DNA from 4 places in the Hahella sp. NS-SX17 genome. Region 3 is predicted to be linked to each of the others. Evidence: riboswitches for the same ligand, from Rfam matches in the RefSeq annotation. Region 3 holds a riboswitch; each other region holds the start of a gene.
The links. A riboswitch is a leader RNA that binds a small molecule or an ion and turns the genes downstream of it on or off. The one in region 3 is predicted to bind cobalamin.

Region 1 (5,606 bases), 160 kb from region 3:
GCGAAGAAATAAGGATCACGGTTTAACCTCTACAGATATAAGGGAGTTGCTCCGGAGGCAGCGAGCTTTTGTCGTCGCCGTAGATTTTGCGTGGACCCGAGTGGGCTGACGCGCATGTCCATCCCAGAGTGCGTAATGCGCCATCGGGATTGCTGACAACCGGTCGAAAGCTGATGGTCCTTGGCGCTTCTCCTGCGCGAGGGGAAAGGGTGAAGTGCAAGGCGCCGTCTGTATCCAGTTCAATATGCTGGAAATAAGTCGGCTCGACATTACTCAAAGCGTGAAGCCCTTCTCTGTCCGGCCAGACGCCGGAGTAAGCGTACGTTTCCGCTATGTCCAATCTGGTCCCTTCCAGCAAGCCAAAGGCCTCGGTCAGGCGGGATTTGATGATCCCGTTACGTCCGGCGTCCAATGCAAACGTCAAAGCGCTGCAAACAACGGCGATGCAGGTGAGTATCTCCAGCCAACGAAAGCTTCCGGCAGTCTGAAAAGATGGTTTTAAAGCGAGGGGCGCGCCGCCAGGTCGCGGCGGCGGGCTGGTTTCGAGTACAGGAACGCCAGCGTTCGACTGGGTTGGAACAGCTATGAACTGCTGGTTGATCCAGCGCGCCCGCCAGTTCAAATAGGTCAGGAAGAAGAAGGAGGGCAGGATAAATAAAGGATTCAATACCTGTGCGAGCGTAGCGGCGGTTATCGCCACCGCAAGATAGAGCGCGCTGGTCCATGGGCCAAGCAAAGGGTCAGAGCGACCCGCCAAGGAGGAACTGCGTGCGAGATTGCCAACCAGCGACGGAATAAAAAAGTAAAAGAATAATCCTCGCAGCGGCGGCCAGATGGGGTCTCCTGATATGAGCCGATACTTGCGCCAGTTCATGTAATGCCAGAACAGCTCATACGCGCTCAGCGTTACCACATACAAAAGACAGTGCAGCCACATAGGCGGCGCAAAATAAGGCGTCAGTGTTTCTTTGAAAAAGCGGCGGCGTTCAGGCAAAGCCAGTCCTTAATGCGAAGCAGAAAATTATTAGCAGTTTAGCTGATTTGCGTCCTGAACTACTTTTGATTCAGGTAATTACCCGTTTATTTTCTTGGGATGACAATGAGGTTGGGCAAACTTCGCCTGCAAGGCAACCTTGATAATCGTGGATATGTTAATGTGGCCGTTAGGAATATCAGTGCGGTTTAGCTGTATTGACTGCGTCGGTTTACTGTTTAGAATAGCCGCCTTTTGAGAATTTCCATGGATTTGAATCTAGTCATCGGCGTCTTGATTGAGAGCGCCTGCCTGTTCGTTGCGGCTAAGATACTAAAAGTCTCGCTGGCGTTTATTGAAGCGTTCTTGATCGTTCTTACGGCGGCATTGATTGTGTACTTTGTCTATGGTCTTCCTGGTTTTCTTCTCGCGATTGGGTTTTATTTGGTGGCGTTGAAGCTAATCACCAAAGCGGATGCTTATTCAGAGATTTTTATTCTCACGCTCATAGGATTAGGCGTCCAGGCGCTACTGAAAAAGTTTTTATTCGCCGTCGTTTTAGCCTGATTCTCTCCAATGCGGCGATGGCCGTGTAGCATCTCCTTTCCTCTATATCTAGTATTTACTTTTAATAGTTAAAACAATATATTGTGCCTCAGCTATGGTTCACGCCTGTTCACAGGTTGTGCTAAGAGGGAATCCGGTGAGAATCCGGTACTGACGCGCAGCGGTGTGGGGGAACGAAGGCGACGGGGGCGAAAACGCCCACGCACTGTCCGAAAAAGGATGGGAAGCGGTCGCCGTAGGTTCGCAAAAAACGTGTAAACGCCCCCGAGTCCGAAGACCTGCCATGCTGAAGTTATTCATGCCTTCGCGACTCAGGGTAATGATAAAGCGCCGCTTTGTGCGAGGCGATTTTCGTCCTGTCTGCGCGTCGCTTTATGTCCCGGTTCGTGGAGGTTTGGCCAGAACACGCGATAGAGGACAATTCCATGACCGGCAGTTTTTCGTCCCCCAGCGAGGCGCGCGCCTCCAGCTCCCCATCTGTTTCATCCGAGTCACACACTCATAACGCCCTGCTGCAGGTGATCAAACGCACCGGTCAGGCTGCGCCGTTTGACGACCGCAAAATCGCTATGGCGGTGACCAAGGCGTTTTTGGCGGTGGAAGGACAATCCGCGTCCGGCTCGCCCCGTGTGCGGGATTCCGTAGAAAAACTGGTTAAAGATATCGTCGCGCGTCTGCGTCGCCGCAGTCCTGAAGGCGGTTCGGTGCACATCGAGGAAATCCAGGACCTGGTGGAATTGGGCCTGATGCGCGGCGGTTTCCAGAAAGTGGCCCGCGCCTATGTGCTGTATCGTGAAGAACACGCCCGTCAGCGCGCGCCGGCGCCAAGCGAACAGGCGGGGGAGGCGCATCCCGATATTAATGTGAAGTTCGCCGACGGGACGGAAGCGCCGTTGAACATGGGGCGTCTGCGCACGGTGATTGGCGACGCCTGTGCGGATCTGGACGGCGTCAGCGAGGAAAAAGTCCTGCAGGGCGCATTGAAAAACCTGTACAACGGCGTCAAGCATAAAGACGTCAACGCTGCACTGGTCATGGCGGCGCGTCCTCTGATCGAAGAAGAACCCAACTATTCCTATGTTTGCGCCCGTTTGTTATTGGACGGTCTGCGCGAAGAGTCTCTGAGCTATCTGAATATTGCGGCGTCCGCGACCGAGGGCGAGATGGCGGAACTTTATCCGACTGCTTTCCGCGCTATCGTTGAACGCTGCATAGAGCATGAATTGTTGTCGCCAGAACTGCTGAAATTCGATCTGGAGCGCCTGGGCGCCGCGCTCAAGCCGGAACGGGATCGTCAATTTACTTACCTGGGGCTTCAGACCCTTTACGACCGCTACTTCATCCACTGGCGCGAGACCCGCCTGGAATTGCCGCAGGCGTTTTTCATGCGCGTTGCCATGGGATTGTCGGTGCAGGAAGATGATCCCAACGCCCGCGCGATTGAGTTCTACAACCTGTTGTCCTCTTTTGATTACATGTGCTCTACGCCGACGCTGTTCAACGCGGGGACCAATCGTCCGCAGTTGTCTTCCTGCTACCTGACGACGGTGCCGGATGACCTGGAGGGAATTTACGGCGCGATCAAGGACAATGCCCTGCTGTCCAAATGGGCGGGCGGTCTGGGTAATGACTGGACGCCGGTGCGTTCTCTGGGCTCCCACATTAAAGGCACCAATGGTAAGTCCCAGGGCGTGGTGCCGTTCCTGAAAGTCGTCAACGACACGGCGGTGGCGGTAAATCAGGGCGGCAAACGTAAAGGCGCGGTATGCGCTTATCTGGAGTCCTGGCACCTGGATATCGAAGAGTTCCTGGAACTGCGCAAAAACACCGGCGATGAACGCCGACGCACCCATGACATGAACTCCGCCAACTGGATTCCTGACCTGTTCATGAAGCGGGTGTTCGAGGACAAGGAGTGGACGCTGTTCTCGCCCAGCGATGCGCCGGACCTGCACGATGTATACGGCTCCGCTTTTGAATCGCGCTACACCCACTATGAATCTCTGGTGGAAAGCGGCGCTATCACCCTGTTCAAGAAAGTGTCTGCGCAGAACCTGTGGCGCAAGATGCTCTCCATGTTGTTCGAAACAGGCCATCCCTGGGTGACCTTCAAGGACCCTTGCAATCTGCGTTCGCCGCAGCAACACGTTGGTGTGGTGCATTCCTCGAACCTGTGCACGGAGATCACTCTGAACACCAGTCAGGACGAAATTGCGGTGTGTAACCTGGGCTCGGTCAACCTGGTCAACCACATTCGCAATGGCGAAATCGATCACGACCGTCTGCGCAACACCGTGTATACCGCGGTGCGCATGCTGGATAACGTTATCGATATCAACTATTACGCGGTTCCCCAGGCGCGCAACGCTAACCTGCGCCATCGCCCAGTAGGCATGGGCCTGATGGGCTTCCAGGATGCGCTGTACAAGCTTGGCCTGCCATACAGCAGCGTTGAAGCGGTGCGCTTCGCCGATCAATCCATGGAGCTGATCAGCTATTTTGCGATTACCGCGTCCTCCAATCTGGCGAAAGAACGCGGTCGCTACGAAACCTATGCAGGTTCTTTGTGGGATCAGGGCGTTCTGCCTATCGATTCTCTGGATCGTCTGGAGCAGGAACGCGGCGCGGAGTTTTGCACTCTGGATCGCGGTCACAGCCTGGACTGGGCGCCGGTGCGTGAGCTGGTGAAAAAGCAGGGTATGCGTAACTCCAATGTCATGGCGATTGCGCCTACTGCGACGATTTCCAACATTGTCGGCGTCTCCCAGTCTATTGAGCCGACTTATCAGAACCTGTTCGTCAAATCCAACTTGTCTGGCGAATTCACCGTGATCAACCCCTGGCTGGTGCAGGAGTTGAAGGCGCGGGAACTGTGGGATTCCGTCATGGTTAACGACCTCAAATACTTCGATGGTTCCGTCGCACAGATCGACCGCATTCCAGAAGACGTCAAACAGCTGTTCCTGACGGCGTTTGAGATTGATCCTCGCTGGTTGGTGGAGGCGGCCTCCCGTCGCCAGAAATGGATTGATCAGGGGCAGAGCCTCAACCTGTACATGGCGGAGCCCTCCGGTAAAAAACTCGATAACCTGTACAAGCTGGCCTGGTCCCGTGGCCTGAAAACGACTTATTACCTGCGCTCTCTCGGCGCCACGCAAATGGAGAAAATCTCTTCCGGGGCTTCCCAGAGCGACAGCGCCAAACCTGATGTTGACAACACTGAGAGTCAGGAGCCGCAACCGAAGTTCTGCTCGATTCTCGATCCGGACTGCGAAGCCTGTCAGTAAGCGACGATAACAACCAGGAGCTATGACCATGAATACCGAACTGATGAAGCAGAATGCTACCCTGTCGGACTGGGACGATCCTCTGGCGGTGGCGATTCCTGCGGTGTCGACAAATGCTTGCGTCGCCACCGATTCTCCCGTTTCCACCTCTCCCGCCGCGGCGTCAGCCGCCGGGGGGGGGGCTGTCAGCAAGACTGAGCCGGCTCCTGTAGAAGAGCCGGCGTTAGCAGAGGTTCCGCAGCAGCTGGACCCGGTCAACCCCGACGACAAGCGGGTGGTGAACGGCATGACTGACATCAACCAGCTGGCGCCGTTCAAGTATCCCTGGGCGTGGGAGTTTTTCCTCAACGCCAACAAAAACCACTGGACGCCTCTGGACATCAACATGTCCCAGGATGTGTACGACTATCACCACAAGCTGACGCTGGAAGAGAAGCATGTGTATGAAAACGTGCTGGCGTACCTGACCACGTCCGACATTCTGGCCATGCGCAATATCGGTCTGGCCGTGATGGAGAAAATGAGCGCGCCGGAATTACAAATCTATCAGGCGCGGCAGGTGTACGAAGAATCTCTGCATACCTGGACTTATCAGCACTGTATCGAAACCATTGGTCTGGATCAGAGCGAGATCTATAACCGTTACCGCGTCACGCCGGCGATCTATCGCAAGATCAAGATGGGCAACGAGCGTATCAGCGCGCTACTGCGCCCAGATATCAATCTGCGTAACCGGGATGACCTGGAAACCTTCGTGATGGCGTATATTTTCTTCGCCG
Region 2 (5,606 bases), 290 kb from region 3:
ATCCACAGATCCAGCGGCTCCACCGGCGCGCCGGAAGCGATCTGCAAAATCTGCGGATCAAGGTAATCCGGACCGGTCTTGAAGACGCGCACCTTGCGTCCCTGATTGCGATGATGGCGGGCCAGGGCGGCGGTGACGGTGGTTTTGCCCTGGCCGGAAGCCATGGCGGAAATAAACAGTGCGGGACAACGGGCCTGCATCAGTGCGTTTTCTCCATCAATCTTCACTCATCTTTAAAACTCGATTCCCGCTTGCGCCTTCACACCCAAACGGAACGCATGTTTTTCATCCTGCACCTGACTGATAGTGTCGGCGATGTCCTGCAGCTCCGTCGCCATCGTGCGCCCGGTAATCATCACGTTCTGGTGCTGGGGGCGGCTTTGCAGCGCCTTGACCATGGGCTCCACCGGCAGGTAGCCGTACTTGACCATGTAGCTCAACTCGTCGAACAGCAGAAAATCATAGCTGCCGTCCGTCAGCAGTTGCTCCGCCAGGGCCCAGGCCTGACGGGCGGCGGCGATGTCCTGCTCGCGATCCTGGGTTTCCCAGGTGAAGCCATGCCCCATGACGTGAAAATCCACCCGGGGATGGTCTTTGAAAAACAAGAATTCACCGGTGGCGTCGCGGCCCTTGATGAATTGAATCACCGCGCAGCGATGGCCGTGGCCGAGGGAGCGCGCCATGGTGCCGAAGGCGGAGCTGCTTTTGCCTTTGCCATTGCCCTTGAGCAGGATCAGCACGCCGCGCTCTTCTTGGGCTTGCGCGATGCGTTCGTCAATGATGCGCTTCTTGTTGGCCATGCGACGGCGGTGTTTTTCGTTTTCGTCCAGCATCAGTCGTATCTCCGAGGCGTTAATGTTCCAGGGCGGCGCGCACAGCGGCCAGCGGGGCGTAAGCGGCTCCGAGGCGTTGCGCCAGTTGTCGGCAGCGATTGAGTCTGACGGCGGTCTGCTCGGTATCCACCACCCACAGAGGCGAATCCCAGGTCAGATCGTCCAGCGGATCGCGGCTGCGCCCGTCAGTCAGCAGCAACGTACGGCAGGTCAGATGCGGGTTGGCGCGGGTCTGGCGCGCCAGCAGTTGGCGCGCATGCAGCAGCGCCTGTCGCAGCGGCGTACCGCCGCCAGCGGGAAGATCGTTAAGCAGGGCGGCGATATCTTTGGGCGCGCGTCGGCAGGGGATCACCCACTCCGCGCGCTGCGCGCCAAACGCCAGCACGGCCAGTTTCTCCCGCGCCAGATAGGCTTGTCGGGCCAGTCCCAGAATCACCCCTTTCGCCTGCGCCAGCGCGCGTTGGCTCAGGGTGGAGGCGGAGGTGTCCAGCAGGACGCAGTTCAGGGTGTCGCGACTCTGGCGGCGGGGTTGGTAGCGTATTTCGCGTAATTCGTCGTCCCGATTGTCGGGATGGACCAGCGTGGCGAACCAGTCCGGGCGTGAGGACAGCGTCTGCCGGCTGCGTTGCGCGCGACCGAGGGCCGCGCCCTGGCGTTTTTCTGCGCCGCTGCGCTGTGTGTCGCGCCGGGAGGACGGTGAACGTCGCGTTGGGATCTCGGGCAGTTGCGGCGTCACCGGCTTGTCCGCCGCCATCCATTGCGGCGGCATGGCGCCCCAGTCGCCGGAGGTTCCAGAGGACGAGGATGATGATCCCCCTGAGCCTCTGGCGTCTCCGCCGCCTCCTTGTGAGGGAGGCGAACCGGTCGAAGACGGCGGCGTATTTTGATGATTGGCGCGATGGCTAAGCGCGAACGCGCGGGTCGCCGCTACGTCTTCGGCGCTGACCTCATCGCGGCCGCTCCAGGCGGCGTGGGCGATGGCGGCGCGGCGCCAGCAAATGTCCGCGCGCACGCCTTCTACGCCAGCAGCGAGGCATTGGCTGGCGATGTCCCGTTGTATGTCCGTCGGGCAGAGAACCTGTGGTAATTGTTCGCGGGCGGCGGTGATGCGGGTTTGCAGCTCTTGCTGCGCTTCGCGCCATTGCGCCTGAAACGCGCCGCGATCCTGTTCGAAATCCAGACGACGCTCCACGATAGCCGTGCGCTGCTCAACGTCATAGGTTTCATCCAGGGTGACGGCGAGACCGAAACGGTCCTGTAACTGCGGGCGCAGCTCGCCTTCATCCGGGTTCATGGTGCCGATCAGGATAAACTGCGCCGGATGGCTGTGACTGAGGCCGTCCCGCTCGACAAAGTTCACGCCTGAGGCCGCCGTATCAAGCAGGGCGTCCACCAAGGGATCGGGCAGCAGATTGACTTCATCAATATAAAGCACGCCGCCGTGAGCTTTGGCCAACAGGCCGGGATTAAACTGCACGCGTCGTTCGCCCATGGCCTGTTGCAGATCGATGCTGCCGATCAGACGTTCTTCAGACGCGCCCAGAGGCAGGGTGACGAACTTGTCCGCCGCCTCGGGCAATAAATCCGCCAGTCCCCGCGCCAGCGTCGATTTGGCGGAGCCGCGGGGGCCGCTGATCAATACGCCGCCCAGATGGGGATTGATGGCGGCGAGCAGCAACGCGGTTTTTAGCGGTTGCTGGCCGACAACCGCGGTGAAAGGATAGGCGGCGAGGGCAGGCTGGGCGGCGGCGTCCATTGACTCAGCGCGCCTGCAGGGCGGCGTCCTGACTGCTCCAACGGCGCAGGAACCAGGCGCAGGCCAGCCCGACGATCACCCAGAACAGCGCGTTGGTCAGGGTGGCGGCGGTGACGAATTGATGATGCAGCATCTCTAGCGCTTGCAGAGCCTGTGGGTTGGAGGCGGCGAATTCCGGCGCATTGGTGTGCGGGGCGCCGACCAGATGGGGAATAATCAGCAAAGGCAGTCCACCCAGCTTTTTCCATCCCGGCGCGAACGCCAGCAAGGCGAAACCAATCGCGGTGACCAGGGCGGTGGCGATCCACCACAGCTGGCGGTTTTCCAGCGCGGCGGCCTGCATGCCGGGAATCTCCGGCGGCAGGCCCAAGGCGGGGGCGACAAAAAATACGCCATAGCCCGCCAGCCCCCACACTAATCCCGCGCCCCAGCCTGCGCCGCCTTTGCCACAGAGTCTGGCGGCGTACATACAGGCCAGCATCAGCGCACTGAAGCCAATCCCGGCGAGCACATTGGAGAGCAGGGTGTACAGCGTGCGCTCCACGCCGTCTTCCGGGGCCCAGGCGTCTTCGTCATGGTGATGGCCGCCGGCTTCAGCGCCGCCGTGGTCGTGTTCATGGGAGTGATGGGCGTCCGCCGCAGCATGCTGGAGATCTTCCTCTACGATGGGTTCAGGCTCCTCGCCGCCTTCGTAGGTTTCCGCCTCCAGAATGATGCTGGTGACCTGGGAGTGTTGTACGGCGCTCAGCAGCCCGCCGGCCAACAGGCCAACCAGCAGCGACGCCAGAATAATACGCTGAAACAACATGTCTCTTCCTCATGCGATGCGGTGTAACGTCGCCGTTCGCGCCCTAAAGCCTGTGGGGCATTGACGCGGACGATCGGACCTCTGGCCCTGAATGAGCCTGTGAAATCAGTATTTTCAGTGACAGGGGAAAGCGAACGCGTGCCGGGCGTCGTGAGCGGCGTTGTGAGCCGCATCCATGGACAGAAAGCCCACTGCGAACAGAATCAGTCCGCCGAAGCACATAGCGCCGATAAGTTGCAGCGCGGCATTGTTGGAAGCCAGCAATGGAAGAGAGAGATTTTTAGTTTGCATGATCTGCGCACCTACCCGTACGGACAGCAGTGAATAAAAACAAGGCCGGTCTCCGGGCTTACGAAAGGTCGGAACGAGTCCGACACAACATTTGCGCCTTCCCATGTCACAACAAATGACATAGTGGCGTAGGCAAATTACTTTCGATTACCGTTGCGGGGGCAGCACTGGATTGGCGTAACGCGCACCAGATTTCCCGATTATCTCGCGATCGAGCACCTTGGTCAGCGGGATATGCTATGGGCTCTTTGCGGGGCAAGTCAACAAGTTAGCGGGTTGCAAAGCGCGTGGACCATGGTGAGAATAGGCCGCCTCATCATGAGCCTGGCGCATACTGATCAATGGATACATTGCTGATTCTTGTCCTCGCCCTGACTTTCGACGCCCTGTTGGGAGAACCGCGCCGGCTGCATCCTTTGGTGGGTTTCGGGCGTTACGCTGGTTGGGTGGAAGGGTCGATTCGCATCGCCGATTTCTCTCCGCCAACGCTGCGCGCGCTGGGCGCGGCGGCGGTGACGGCGTCGATACTGCCCTGGGTCGCGCTCGCCTGGCTGGCGAACGAGTGGAGCGAGTCTTCCGCCTGGGGACAGATTATCTTTTCCGCTTTCGTGCTTTATCTCGCCATCGGCTGGCGCAGTTTGCTGGAGCATGTGCGTCAGGTCGCCGCGCCATTGCGCCGGCATGACCTGGAGGCCGCGCGGCGCAGTGTGTCGATGATCGTCAGCCGCGACACGGCGGAGCTGGGGGAGGAGGAGATCGCCGCCGCCGCCACGGAATCCGCTCTGGAGAATGGCTCCGACGCTATTTTCGCCGCCATCTTCTGGTTCCTGCTCGCAGGCGTTCCTGGCGTGGTGATGTATCGCCTCAGCAATACCCTGGATGCGATGTGGGGTTATAAAAACACGCGTTATGTCTATTTCGGCTGGGCGGCGGCGCGGCTGGATGATGTTCTCAATTGGGTTCCCGCCCGTCTGACGGCGTTCAGTTACGCCTGTTGCGGCGCGCTGGACAGCGCCCTGCGATGCTGGCGCGCCCAGGGCGGACACTGGAAAAGCCCTAATGCGGGACCGGTGATGGCGGCGGGCGCGGGCGCGCTGCGGGTGCGACTCGGCGGCGCGGCGACCTATCACGGCAGTCTGCAGTATCGTCCTTCACTGGGCTGCGGCGACGCCGCCTCGGCGCAATCCATCGAACGCGCCTGCGCGCTCATCAACCGCGCTTTGGTTTTGTGGACGGCGACGGTCGCGATAGGAGCGTGCGGGCTGTGGTTGTGGGGAGCGGTTTGAATGAGCGGGAGCGATTTCGATAGTGGGGCTGGCCAGGCGGAAGAACAGGTTCCCGTGCATGGCGGCGATCTGGAAAAGTACAGTCAGCGCTACGGTATTGCCCCTGATGACTGGCTGGATCTGTCCACTGGCGTCAGTCCCTTTCCCTATCCGCTGACAAGCATTCCGGCTGAGGTGTTTCGGCGTCTGCCTTATCCCGACCCGGCGTTGCAACAGGCGGCCTGCTCCTATTACGGGACGGATTCCCTGCTTGCAATTCCCGGCTCGCAATGGGCGATTCAACATTTGCCCGCCTGCTGCGCTCCAGGCGTGGCGGCGCTGCCGGATATCGGTTATCGCGAACATGAGCATCACTGGCGTCGCCAGGGCTTCAAAATTATTCATTACCCTGCGGGTGATCTGGCGGGCGCGGCGGCGCGACTGGCGCAGACAGAAAACTTGCGCGCCCTGGTGGCGATTAATCCGAATAACCCCGCCGCCCGTAGGACGCCATTGGCGGCGCTGCGTGAGTTGGCGTGGCGCCTGCAATCCACGGGCGCATTGATGGTGGTGGATGAAGCCTTCGCCGATGCGGAGACAGAGTCCAGCCTGCTGGACGAGACCCTGCCGGAGAACGTTGTGGTGTTGCGCTC
Region 3 (5,606 bases):
CACGATGGTCTCTCGGTCGATTCCATCCGCCGCCGCCAGACGCCAGCCGGAGAGGGTTTTCAGCGCCTGCTTGTCGAGCACGGTGTAGCCGCTGGAGCGCTTGATGGAGACTTTCACGGGATTGCCCAAGGCGTCCACCAACAGTTCCACCATGACCGTACCCTGCCAGCCGCGCCGGGTGGCGAGGCCAGGATACTCGGGCTTGGGCGTATTGGCTTCGCCCAACTGATATCTGGGCTCCGCCGGCGCACTGACCGCCACAGGCGCAGAAACGGGCGCTACGGCCACGACTGGCGCGGCCTCCACTGACACTGGCGTCGGGGGCGCCTGAGCGGGCTTGCTCACAGCCTGAGGCTGCGCCGGCGTAGTTTGTGGAACAGGCGGCGGAGCAGATTTGTGCGCCACCTGCGTTGGCTTGGGCGTTTTCTCTTTTACTACAGGCTTGCTTTCCGGAACCGGTTTGGGCTTCGGAGATACAGGTTCTGGCGTGTCGGCGGGTTGAGGTTGTGGCGCAGGTTTTAGAGCCGACTGCGGAGTCGGCCTCGGTTCCGCAGGTTGCGCCTGTGCCGGCGCCGCGGAAACTGGCGTTGGCGCCGCCGGGGCCTGAATGGCCACGGTCATCGTGGTCGAGGTGAGGCGGTCTCTAGTGGGCTGAGGCGCGTTGAAATGCAGCATCAACCCCAGGTGCGCCGCCACGGAGACGACCAACGCCATCCATAATAATGGCGGATATTTGGCGCTGACGGAGTCATCACTCACTTCAGACTCCAGGGCAGCAGATAAGGCTGTTCCTCATGTCGTCCTCGCACCACTGAGACGCCAAACGCCTGCTGGATGCGCTCATCGCTCAAGACCTCGTTAGTGTCGCCCGCCACCAGGGTTCCATCCGGCAGCGCCAGCATCGCTTGTCCGCAAAACCGCAGCGCCAGGGTCAGATCGTGCAGCACCACCACGCCGATTCGTCCTTGCCGGGCCCACTCCCGTAAATGACTCATCACCTGAATCTGGTGCTGCGGGTCCAGGCCCGCCACCGGCTCATCCGCCATCAATACGGGAGCGTCCACCGCCAGCGCCCGCGCCAGCATCACCCTGGCGCGCTCGCCGCCGGACAAGCGAGTGACGGTGCGCTGCGCCAGATGCGTGACATCCGCTTGCCGCATGGCGTTCTGAATCAGGGCCTGATCTTGCGCGCTTAATTTGCTGCGATGGGTTTGCGCTGGAAAGCGGCCCAGACTGACCAGGGTTTCTACGCTCAAAGGCCAATGACAGTCGGTATCCTGATCCAGATAGGAGATATGCTGCGCGCGCTGTTTCGGCGCCATCTCACACAAATCCTGACCTTGCAATCGCATGGCGCCGGATAATTTGGGAATCAGGCCGACAATGGTTTTCAACAGAGTGGACTTGCCTGCGCCGTTGCTGCCCAGTATCGCCGTCAGTTGACCGGATGGAAGACGGAAACTGACATCGGATAGAACCGGAGCGCCAGGATAACCCACCTGCAATCCGCTTAGCTCCAGGCTCAGCGCGTCGCTCATACCAACGCCTCCGCTTTACGCAGGTGACGCAACAGCCACAGGAAAAACGGCCCGCCCAGCAGCGCCGTAATGACGCCGACTCGCAACTCCGGTCCCGGCGGCAGACAGCGCACGGCAATATCAGTCAACAACATCAGGCTCCCGCCCGCTAGGGCGCTGGGAAGCAGCAATCGTCCGGGCCGCCACTCGGTAAACGGTCGCAGCATATGAGGCACCACCAGCCCCACGAAACCAATAACGCCGCTCACCGCTACACTGGCGCCAACCGCCAACGCCACGCCCAGACCCGCCACCCATTGTACCTTCTGCAGACGCACGCCCATGGAGCGGGCAGTATTTTCCCCCAGCGATAAGGCATCCAGGGAACGCGATACGCTGAACAGCAAGACCATGCCCAATAGCGCCGGGGGCGCCGCCAGATAGAAGTGCTGCAAAGTGCGATGTTCAAATGAGCCCATCAGCCAGAACAGAATGTCCTGCACCGCGAAAGGGTTTGGCGCCATATTCAACGCCAGCGCCGTCAGCGCTGAACTGAACGAGTTAATCGCGGCCCCGGCGAGAATGATCATCACGATGCCCGCTTCCGATCCCACAATCGCCACCAGCGCCAGCAGTCCCAACATGGCGCCGACAATGCCCGCCACCGGCGTAAACAGGCCGCTGGCGGAAAATCCAAAATAGATGGCGCACACCGAACTCAGCGCCGCCGTGGAGGACACTCCCAGTACGCCGGCGTCCGCCAGCGGATTGCGCAACAGGCCCTGCAACACAGCGCCGGATAGCGCCAATACGGTTCCGCATAACAGCGCCAAGAGTGTCCGCGGCAGACGCACTTCCCACAGAATCAGCTGAGTCTCCAGGTCCCATCCCGGCCAGCTTACCCCTGATACCCGACCGGTGCACAAAGATAGGACGAACAAAAAGGCCAAGGTCAGGCTCAATACCCACAGCAGGCGGTTATAAGTCATCCGCGGCCTCCCCGTCGGAGGCTTTGCGCTCTTGCGCCAGGATATGATCCGCCACCTTCTGCGCCGCCAACGTCATGGCGGGCGTTCCGCAGGACAGCCAATCAGCGGGAATATAGAGTGGCTTATAGCGGGAGGGTCGATGCTTCAGCAACGGATGCTCCACCCAATTAGTGGCCAGCGCCTCGCTATCATAGCTGTTGCTGACCAGCACCAATAAGTCCGGACGCCAGCGCACCAGCGTCTCCAGATCCACCTGTCCCCAGCCTTGCACGCCTTGCTCACTCGCTACGTTAATCACGCCGATGGCGTCCAGAAAAGCGTCCTGAAAATTCCCTTCGCCGGCGATCCAGCCATTGGCGTTAAGGACCAGCGCCTTTACCTGCTTATCCGCTATCTTTCCATGAACATCCGCGAAGTAATCGCGCAATCCTCTGACAATGTCCGCCGCCTGCTCAGGCTTATGCACGGCCTCCCCCACCATTCGCCAGCTCGCCTGCAGGTCGTCAAGGGATTGCGGCAGGGGAATCTCAACCCATCGCATATTGAACTTTCCCACCATCGGCTTCAGCGAGGACGCGCCATACTGGCCCGCCATCACGATATCCGGCCTGAGTTCCAGCACCTGCTCGATAAAACCAAAGTTGGCGGGAATGTCGCGCAAGGTCGGCGCGATTTCCAGCTCAGAGGGCTGATGACTGAGCCAGGTGACCGACACCAGATTTTCCGGGGCGAGATACCCCATCATCTGGTCAACGCACTGGTTGACCGACATGACTGTGGGCTCAGCCGCACGCGCGTCGACCGCGTTGACCGAAAGAGTGAAAGTAAGCGCTGATAGCAATCCCAGGGCCCGAAAAGCCTTAACCAACATGCAGATGCCGCCTTGAATCGATGCGAGGTGCGAATCCGGCGTAAATTCCCCGTTTACGGTCGGATAAAACAGGCTCCGAATGGGAGTCGAACAATGGCAGGTCTCCTGGCTTGCGTTTCGTAGTCCTGTCCCGCCTTCCCGAACATGGAGACGAGCTCCACGCAGTGGCCTTTGATAACGTCGCGATAAGGAGGGGCGGCGTTATCCGGGACAAACTCTTCGCTCACAGTTGCGGGGACAGCTCCGGCTGATCGGGCGCGCATAAAGTGGCGCCCACCGGATTCCCATTTAATCCTGCTCTCATCGAAAGTGATCGAACTTTGAGCAACTGGAACCATTGCGGCCCACATTATCGTGAATTGATCATTTTAAGTCCAGAAAGCCGCTGAGGGGCGCTGGACCTGTCTGCAAGATTGTGTCAGTTTTACGCTCCCGTAATCACCGAAAAGAATAAGACTGTATGACCGACGCGCCTTTGTCCCGCCATGGACTCATTCTGAAACGCCTGCTGTTCCTCGTGTTTATTTATGCAGGAATGGCCTATGGCTTGAGCCTGTTGGAATATACGGTTTTCAATCTGTCTGGCTGGTCGCCGGTGAGCACCGAACGCAGTGTCGAACTGCACAGCCGGGAAGAGGTGAAAAAGGAATTCGATCTTTGCGGCGGCCCGCTATTCGCCGCCAACGCCGTGGTCAGCGCCCAAGAAGGCGATCGCCTGCTCGCCCGCTGTGGACGCTTCTGGCCTTTCTATCATTACACCATTGAAGCCACCGCCCACCCCTTACTGCCGGGCTCCTTTATCCAGTATCCGGACGAGGCGCCGGAGGCCGCGACCGCACGGGAGAATTTCATCATTAATATGCAGGTCATCAACGGCGGTTTCGCCTTGGTGGCGTTATTTGTGATTGGCTTGAGCTGTTTCGCCGGCTATCGCTTTCTTATCAAGAAAGACGAAGAAGCCGGCTATAGGACCGCTTTTCACGGCTTTATCAGCAGCTTTCTGATGCTCGCCTGTTATAGCGGCGTCATGTTCTTCATTGATCCCACGTTCAGCTTCGGCTGGTAATCCCGCCTAGCCTGCGCGCAACCAGACGCCCAACTGGCGGATTGCGTCTTCCGCCTCCGCCGTCCAGGGCGCCGCGCAATTGAGCCGCAGGCAATGTCTGTACTTGTCGCCGTCGCCGCTGAACAGGGTTCCCGGCGCAATGCTCACGCCGGCTGCCAGCGCCTTGCGATACAACGCGACCGTATCGCACTCCTCCTCCAGCTCCACCCATAAAACAAACCCACCCGCTGGCTGCGATACTCGCACGCCTGCAGGAAAATGCCTCAGCACCGCCGTCGTCATGCGCTCCACATGCACCGCGAACTCATGGCGCATACGCCGCAGATGGCGGTCGAAATCCGCCTGCGCCAGATAATGCGCCACCGCCATCTGCGGCAAGCTTGGACAGGCCAGGGTGCTGGCGAATTTCAGGTAACCGACCCGCGTCCGCCAGCGCCCCGGCGCCATCCATCCCACCCGCAAACCGGGGGCGATTGATTTGGAAAACGACGAGCAATACAGCACGCCGCCGGCGCGGTCATAGCTTTTCGCCGCTCGCGGCCGCAGACCGGAAAAGCCCAACTCGCCGTATATGTCATTTTCGATCAAGGGCGCGCCCCGGATTTCCAGCAAGCGCACCAGTTGCTCCTTGCGCTCATCCGGCATCAGGCACCCCAGAGGGTTGCTAAAGTTGGGCATGGCCACGCAGGCTTTGACCGGCCATTGCTCCAACGCCAGTTGCAGCGCCTCCAGGCTGAGTCCGCTTTTCGGGTCGGCGGGAATTTCCAGCGCCTTTAACCCCAAGGCATCAATGACTTGCAGCAATCCAAAGTACGTTGGCGACTCCACCGCCACCACATCTCCCGGCTGCGTCACCGCCCTCAACGCCAGAGTCAGCGCTTCATGACAGCCATTGGTAATAAGAATGTCGTCCGGCTCCAGATCGCACCAGGCGTCCTTCATGCGTTGCGTGATGGCCTCGCGCAAACGCAGCGCGCCAGGAGGAAAACTATACGCTTCAATCTCTTCACTGGGCCCGCGCAACGCCGCCCGGAACGCTTTTTCCATCGCCGCCGCCGGCAAGAACTGCGTCGCCGGCGCCGCCATGGCGAAATTCATCCCCCCCGGCGATTGAGTCGCCTGCACCAGGCTCATGATGGTCTGCTGCGTGTCTACCAGGGTTG
Region 4 (5,606 bases), 1.2 Mb from region 3:
ACTTCCGTTTCCTGAGCGCTGTCGTAATACGCGCCTGATTCGTGATGATATTCAACAGATGTGGTGATACGGCCGATACTCCAAGCAGTGGATAAAAAATGGGAATAGGTGTAGGCGCCCGCCAGTTGCTTGCCGTGCAGGTCACGTGCGTTTGACAGGTTTTCCGTATCCTGGGCGGTGCTTCTGGCGATAAACGTCCAGGCGGGAACAGGTTGATACATGGCGTCCACTTCCACTCCGCTAACCCTTGCTTTGCCAACATTCTCAAAGCGGCCGACTCCCCTTGAGTCGTAAGAGGGGACGATAGCATCTTTTAAATCCCGATAGAAATAGGCGGCAGAGACGGTGACGCTATCCAGACCCACTTCGAAGCCAACGTCGCCGTTCAACGCGGTTTCCGGTTTTAAGTCACTATTGCCAATGAAGAAACCTCTGTCGCCGAACTTTTCCGCTAACTGGGGAAATCGTACGTCTCGGGATGCATTAGTCTTAAGTGACAGCCAATCTGTCAGACGATAACGAACGCCCGCCTGCAAAGAATGGTACTGAGCTGTATCGGAGGCCACCTCCGCGCGACCGCTCATGGATGCGGCCGGGGTTTCATCGTCCAGGAAATACTGGCGCGCGCTCAGACGCACCAGCCAGATATCATCTTCATCCGCCCACTCGTCCTGAATACCTAACAAGTAGGTCATGCGCTCAAAATCCTGCTTTTGGCTACGTCCGGTCAGGTCCTCTTCTTGGTATGTTTCCCGGCGCGCTTCCACCATTGCGGACAATAAATGCAACCCTATTGAGTAGGAGCCATACAGCTCAGCGCCGACAACCTCTGTGGTAGCTTCTGTTCTCTGTACGCCCAGGCCGACCCGGCTTTGACTGTCATCATAACGCTCTTCCTGGGTGGACCAGAAAACGCGTCCCGAATAATTCTCCTGCGTATTCCTGGCGAAGCTGAGTTTGCTCTGCAGACGTGTGAAGTCAGTATCCAGGCTGGTTCGCGTGCTCTCCAGATTGGCGATGTCAGGCAGATGCTGATCTTTATTGAAGTGTTGCGCCATCAGTTGCAGATCCGTGCGATCCGACAGGCTGCGCTCCGCCGTCAGCATGCCGTTGAAATGACTGAATTCCGCATTGCGACGACGTTCTACGCGGTCATCGTAGGGATTAAATTCGGTCTGATTGTTGTTCAGCATCTCGAAGTCGTTATCACTGCCGAGGTAATCAAGGGACGCGAGGTAGTTGGTTTCGCCAACGCCGTCGGCGAATGTGAGCGCCCCTTTGCGACTGTTGAATGAACCATACCCAAGGCTCAATTGTCTGAGGGGTTTGCTGAAGCGAAGGGACTTGATATTAATGGCGCCGCCGACGCCTGAGTAGCCCAGCTGAATCGGCGTCGCGCCCTTATAAATTTCAATCTGCTCAATGCCGTTAAGCAATATCTGGCTCAAGTCCACCGAACCGCCAGTCGCGTCGTTTAACAATACGCCATCAAGATAAACGTTCACCTGCTTACTGGTGGAGCCACGCAGATAAACGGCGGAGTATGACCCCAGTCCGCCGCTCTGGCGCACTTGAACGCCGGTTTCATTCTTCAGCACGTCTGCGACGGTCGCAACTTTCGAGTCAAATTGCTCGCGCTTGATCACCTTCACGAAGCCAGTTTGATACTCGGCGTCAATCTCATCCGCAGATGGAGCCTTGGCTTCGACGACAACAGGCTCCAACTCTTCCGCGCGAACGCCGGTCAGTTGTGAGCCAACTAAAAGCAAAAGGGTTACAAGCCTCATAATGTTCCGAAAGAATAGCGCCAGTGAATGCAATTGTTGCGCAGCGGATACAAGCAAAGAGGGAAAGGAGTCGAGTCAGACGAGTCCCGGCAAAGCCCTCCGCTATGCCACGCGATAAGCAGGCGTCAGGCCGGTCTCCGGGCTCATGAGTGGCGTAACCGGCGACAACGTCTTCCCGCGAATCCGCAGTGACAGGGGGTTGTCGTTTGACTCATTTACCGTTGCGGGGGCAGCGTCGGGCTTAAACCGACTTCCCGTTTCATCCCTTGAACGAATGTTCTCAGGACACCTGATGCAATGGGGGCGTAAGCTAAATGGCCGCCCCGGCAAAGTCAAGGCGCACAAAGCGCCTCACGAAAACAACAGGCTCCAAGGTGACGACAACCTGTTGATAACTATCAAAATGTAAAACTGGTCCACTTATCCCAAAGTTTAGGCGTGGGGCTGTTCGCTTAGCTGTCTGAGCGGAACAGACAGTGTTTGGCGTAATCCGTCGCCTCATTGGCCGTCCAGTCGCCCTTCGGCTTGGTCGCCATATCCTCACACCAATCCTTGCTCCCCACCTCTGGAGAACAACCGGCCAAAGCGCCCAAGCTCAACCCCACCACCAATAGCCAAGAAGATACGCGTTTAATCGCCATAGGAAATCCTGAATAACAAGTCATCAATTCATATTTAGCGAGCAAGTATACAGGAGAGAGATAGAAATTAGTCATCCGAGCTCTGAGACTTTGAGGGCATTTAACTCATCCTCCTTTTTCTTAAGTTCTATAAAGAATACTCATTACTATGGAGCCAGCCCTTAACATGCTGGATATATTAGTTAGATTTATGCAATCTTTGCGATTTTAACGCCCAAAAGCGCCGGCTAGAACGAGCCAAGCTCATATTTACAAACCTGATGAGGTTATCAGCAAGTGAAACTGGATCAACTGACTTTTTTCCTCCAACAAACCCTCACGGATGAAAAGTTCGATAATGCTGAGAAACAGGCGTTGCTGGCGATGCTTGAGACTTTACAGCCGGATCAGGTGCGTTTTATGCGTAATCGCGCCTTTGAGTTGACCCGTCCGTTGATCGTCAATGGCGGCGATGGTGCGCTCAGGGCGCTGAAATGGCTGGAGCGGGTGATCAAGGCTTTGGACTCTGGCGAGGAGGAGAGCAATTTAACGCGGGCCTATTTCAGCCCAGGGGAGCAATGCCGTCGCGCAATCATAGAACGCATACGCAATGCTCGAAGCAGTTTGAAAATCTGCGTATTCACCATTTCCGATGACAAAATCGCGGACGAAATTATTAACGCCCATGAAAGGGGGCTAAAAATTCGCATCATCACGGACAATGACAAGACCTTTGATCTGGGCAGCGACATCAATCGTTTCAAAGATGCCGGCATTTTGGTGAAGATGGACGATGAACCCCACCACATGCATCATAAATTCGCTCTTGTCGACGACAGCGTCCTGATTCACGGCAGTTTTAACTGGACTCGCAGCGCCAGCACTTATAACCAGGAAAACATCGTAGTAACCGACCACCCCGGCCTCGTCAGAGAGTTCTCCGGAGAGTTCGCCAAACTATGGCGCACCTTCGCGGAGTAAGACCTGTACGATAAAGAATTGTCATTAAATCTCCCTCGCTAATCGCCAGCCGTTATTAGCAATGTATAGACAAATTCTGCGGATTGTCATTTAATCAGAGGAAGGCCCGGCCGGAAAATATTCCGACCTCGCGCCGTCCAACCCAACTGACGGCCGCCAGATTAAGCCGGCCACAAGCCGGTAGAATAATAAGAGTGCCATGGAATACACCCTTCCTGACACGTCACGAGGTGAGAAAATGGGCAAAGGTACAAAGTATGTTGCGAGAGAGCCTGACGCATCCGGCTTTATCGCCTACCCCGATTCGGAGCACGCCGTCTGGCGTGAGCTGATCACACGACAATACAAGGTCATACGCAATGTGGCCTGCGACGAATATCTTCATGGACTGAAGTTGTTGGACTTACCCGAAGACCGTATCCCTCAGCTGGAGGATGTCTCCTCCGTATTACGCCGTGAAACTGGCTGGGAAGTGGCGCAAGTGCCCGCATTGATTCCCTTCGATACCTTCTTCGACCTGCTCTCAAATAAGAAATTTCCCTGCGCCACCTTTATTCGTACGCCAGACGAAATGGACTATTTGCAAGAGCCGGACATCTTTCATGAAATATTCGGTCACTGCGCCATGCTGACCAACCCCTACTTCGCGGAATTCACGCAGATGTACGGCAAACTGGGTTACTCGGCCTCCAAGGAAGACCGTATCTTCCTGGCGCGGCTGTACTGGTTCACCGTCGAATTCGGTCTGATGGACTCCGCTCAAGGGCAACGAATTTACGGCGGCGGCATTCTGTCCTCTATCGGCGAGACGCAATATTGCTTCTCCGACACGCCGGAACGCCGTCCCTTTGATATCGTAGACGTACTGAGAACACCTTACCGCATCGATATCATGCAACCTATTTATTATGTGCTGGATGGCCTTAAACAGCTTTATGAAGTCGCCCACTGCGACATCATGGATAAAGTGCGCCAAGCCAAAGAACTTGGGCTGTTCGCCCCGACTTTTCCACCCAAACAACAATCCAATACGGAGAAGTTAGCCGCCGGCGCCTGAAGCGCGGGAACGGCGACGACGTACAGACGAAGCAGGTTAAGTCCACTAAGGTTATGAACGATTTTGCATTACTCGCATTGAAGCTATTGATAGCCGCAGAAATACGCGCCCAATGGAGCTAAGCGGGGCTTTGCCCCGGCTGACGACAATTCCATTACGCGTTTTTTAATTGATAATACAGAGGACTGTATCATGAGTAATGTATATACAAACCCACTTGGCACTGATGGTTTCGAGTTCGTTGAATTTGGAGCTCCGGACAAAGCAGGCGCAGAAAGCCTGAAACCTCTTTTCGAAACCCTGGGCTTCACCGCCATCGCCAGACACAAGCGTAAAGCCATCACCCTGTATCGTCAGGGCGACATCAACTTCCTGGTCAACGAAAACGTCCCCAGCTATTTCCACAAATTCAGCATGGACCATGGCCCCTGCGCCTGCGCTATGGCGTTCCGCGTCAAAGACGCACAAAAGGCGTTCGAATACGCCGTATCTCAAGGCGCCAAGCCCTTTGACAAAGGCGACGTTCAAGGCGAAGAAGTTCGCATCCCTGCGGTGTATGGCATCGGCGACAGCGTGCTTTATTTCGTTGATAAATATGGCGAAGACAGTATTTACGATATTGATTTCGAGTACTTCCCCGGCGTGGACAAACACCCGAAGGGACTGGGACTGACTACCCTGGACCACCTGACTCACAACGTCTTCCGCGGCAACATGGACACCTGGGCCAGCTTTTACGAGCGCATCGGCAACTTCCGCGAGATTCGTTATTTCGACATCGAAGGCAAGCTGACCGGCCTGCACAGCCGCGCCATGACCTCCCCCTGCTGCAAAATCCGCATTCCGATTAACGAGTCCGCTGACGACAAGTCTCAGATCGAAGAGTATCTGCAGGAGTACAAAGGCGAAGGCATCCAGCACATCGCACTGTCTACCGAAGATATCTACAAGACAGTACGCGATATGCGCGAAGCCGGCGTGGTGTTCATGGACACCCCTGATACTTACTACGAAAAAATCGACACTCGCGTCCCCGGCCATGATGAAAATATCGATAACCTGAAAGAACTGCGCATTCTGATTGACGGCGCGCCTCACGATAACGACGGCCTGCTGCTGCAAATTTTCACCAGCACTGTGATCGGCCCGATTTTCTTCGAA

Region 1: it holds a riboswitch for cobalamin, as region 3 does, so the genes downstream of both, AC2IBB_RS01295 (ribonucleoside-diphosphate reductase subunit alpha) here and AC2IBB_RS00495 (ABC transporter substrate-binding protein) in region 3, are expected to answer to the same signal.
Region 2: it holds a riboswitch for cobalamin, as region 3 does, so the genes downstream of both, AC2IBB_RS32225 (CbtB domain-containing protein) here and AC2IBB_RS00495 (ABC transporter substrate-binding protein) in region 3, are expected to answer to the same signal.
Region 4: it holds a riboswitch for cobalamin, as region 3 does, so the genes downstream of both, AC2IBB_RS05785 (TonB-dependent receptor plug domain-containing protein) here and AC2IBB_RS00495 (ABC transporter substrate-binding protein) in region 3, are expected to answer to the same signal.

Annotation. Positions count from the first base shown of each region.
Region 1 is NZ_CM170632.1:267,817-273,422, reverse strand. It holds gene AC2IBB_RS01310 (type II secretion system F family protein) at 1-19, opposite strand, end outside; gene AC2IBB_RS01305 (pilin) at 23-994, opposite strand; gene AC2IBB_RS01300 (hypothetical protein) at 1,241-1,540, shown strand; cobalamin riboswitch at 1,619-1,840, shown strand; gene AC2IBB_RS01295 (ribonucleoside-diphosphate reductase subunit alpha) at 1,966-4,827, shown strand; gene AC2IBB_RS01290 (ribonucleotide-diphosphate reductase subunit beta) at 4,856-5,606, shown strand, end outside.
Region 2 is NZ_CM170632.1:7,151,628-7,157,233, reverse strand. It holds gene AC2IBB_RS32245 (cobyrinic acid a,c-diamide synthase CobB) at 1-200, opposite strand, end outside; gene cobO (cob(I)yrinic acid a,c-diamide adenosyltransferase) at 234-833, opposite strand; gene AC2IBB_RS32235 (ATP-binding protein) at 853-2,589, opposite strand; gene AC2IBB_RS32230 (CbtA family protein) at 2,594-3,397, opposite strand; gene AC2IBB_RS32225 (CbtB domain-containing protein) at 3,512-3,688, opposite strand; cobalamin riboswitch at 3,715-3,926, opposite strand; gene cbiB (adenosylcobinamide-phosphate synthase CbiB) at 4,030-4,974, shown strand; gene cobD (threonine-phosphate decarboxylase CobD) at 4,975-5,606, shown strand, end outside.
Region 3 is NZ_CM170632.1:109,883-115,488, forward strand. It holds gene AC2IBB_RS00480 (energy transducer TonB) at 1-759, opposite strand, end outside; gene AC2IBB_RS00485 (ABC transporter ATP-binding protein) at 756-1,538, opposite strand; gene AC2IBB_RS00490 (FecCD family ABC transporter permease) at 1,535-2,506, opposite strand; gene AC2IBB_RS00495 (ABC transporter substrate-binding protein) at 2,496-3,377, opposite strand; cobalamin riboswitch at 3,456-3,731, opposite strand; gene AC2IBB_RS00500 (hypothetical protein) at 3,838-4,443, shown strand; gene AC2IBB_RS00505 (aminotransferase-like domain-containing protein) at 4,450-5,606, opposite strand, start outside.
Region 4 is NZ_CM170632.1:1,266,777-1,272,382, reverse strand. It holds gene AC2IBB_RS05785 (TonB-dependent receptor plug domain-containing protein) at 1-1,787, opposite strand, end outside; cobalamin riboswitch at 1,899-2,095, opposite strand; gene AC2IBB_RS05780 (DUF3012 domain-containing protein) at 2,240-2,428, opposite strand; gene AC2IBB_RS05775 (phospholipase D-like domain-containing protein) at 2,705-3,388, shown strand; gene phhA (phenylalanine 4-monooxygenase) at 3,627-4,445, shown strand; gene hppD (4-hydroxyphenylpyruvate dioxygenase) at 4,638-5,606, shown strand, end outside.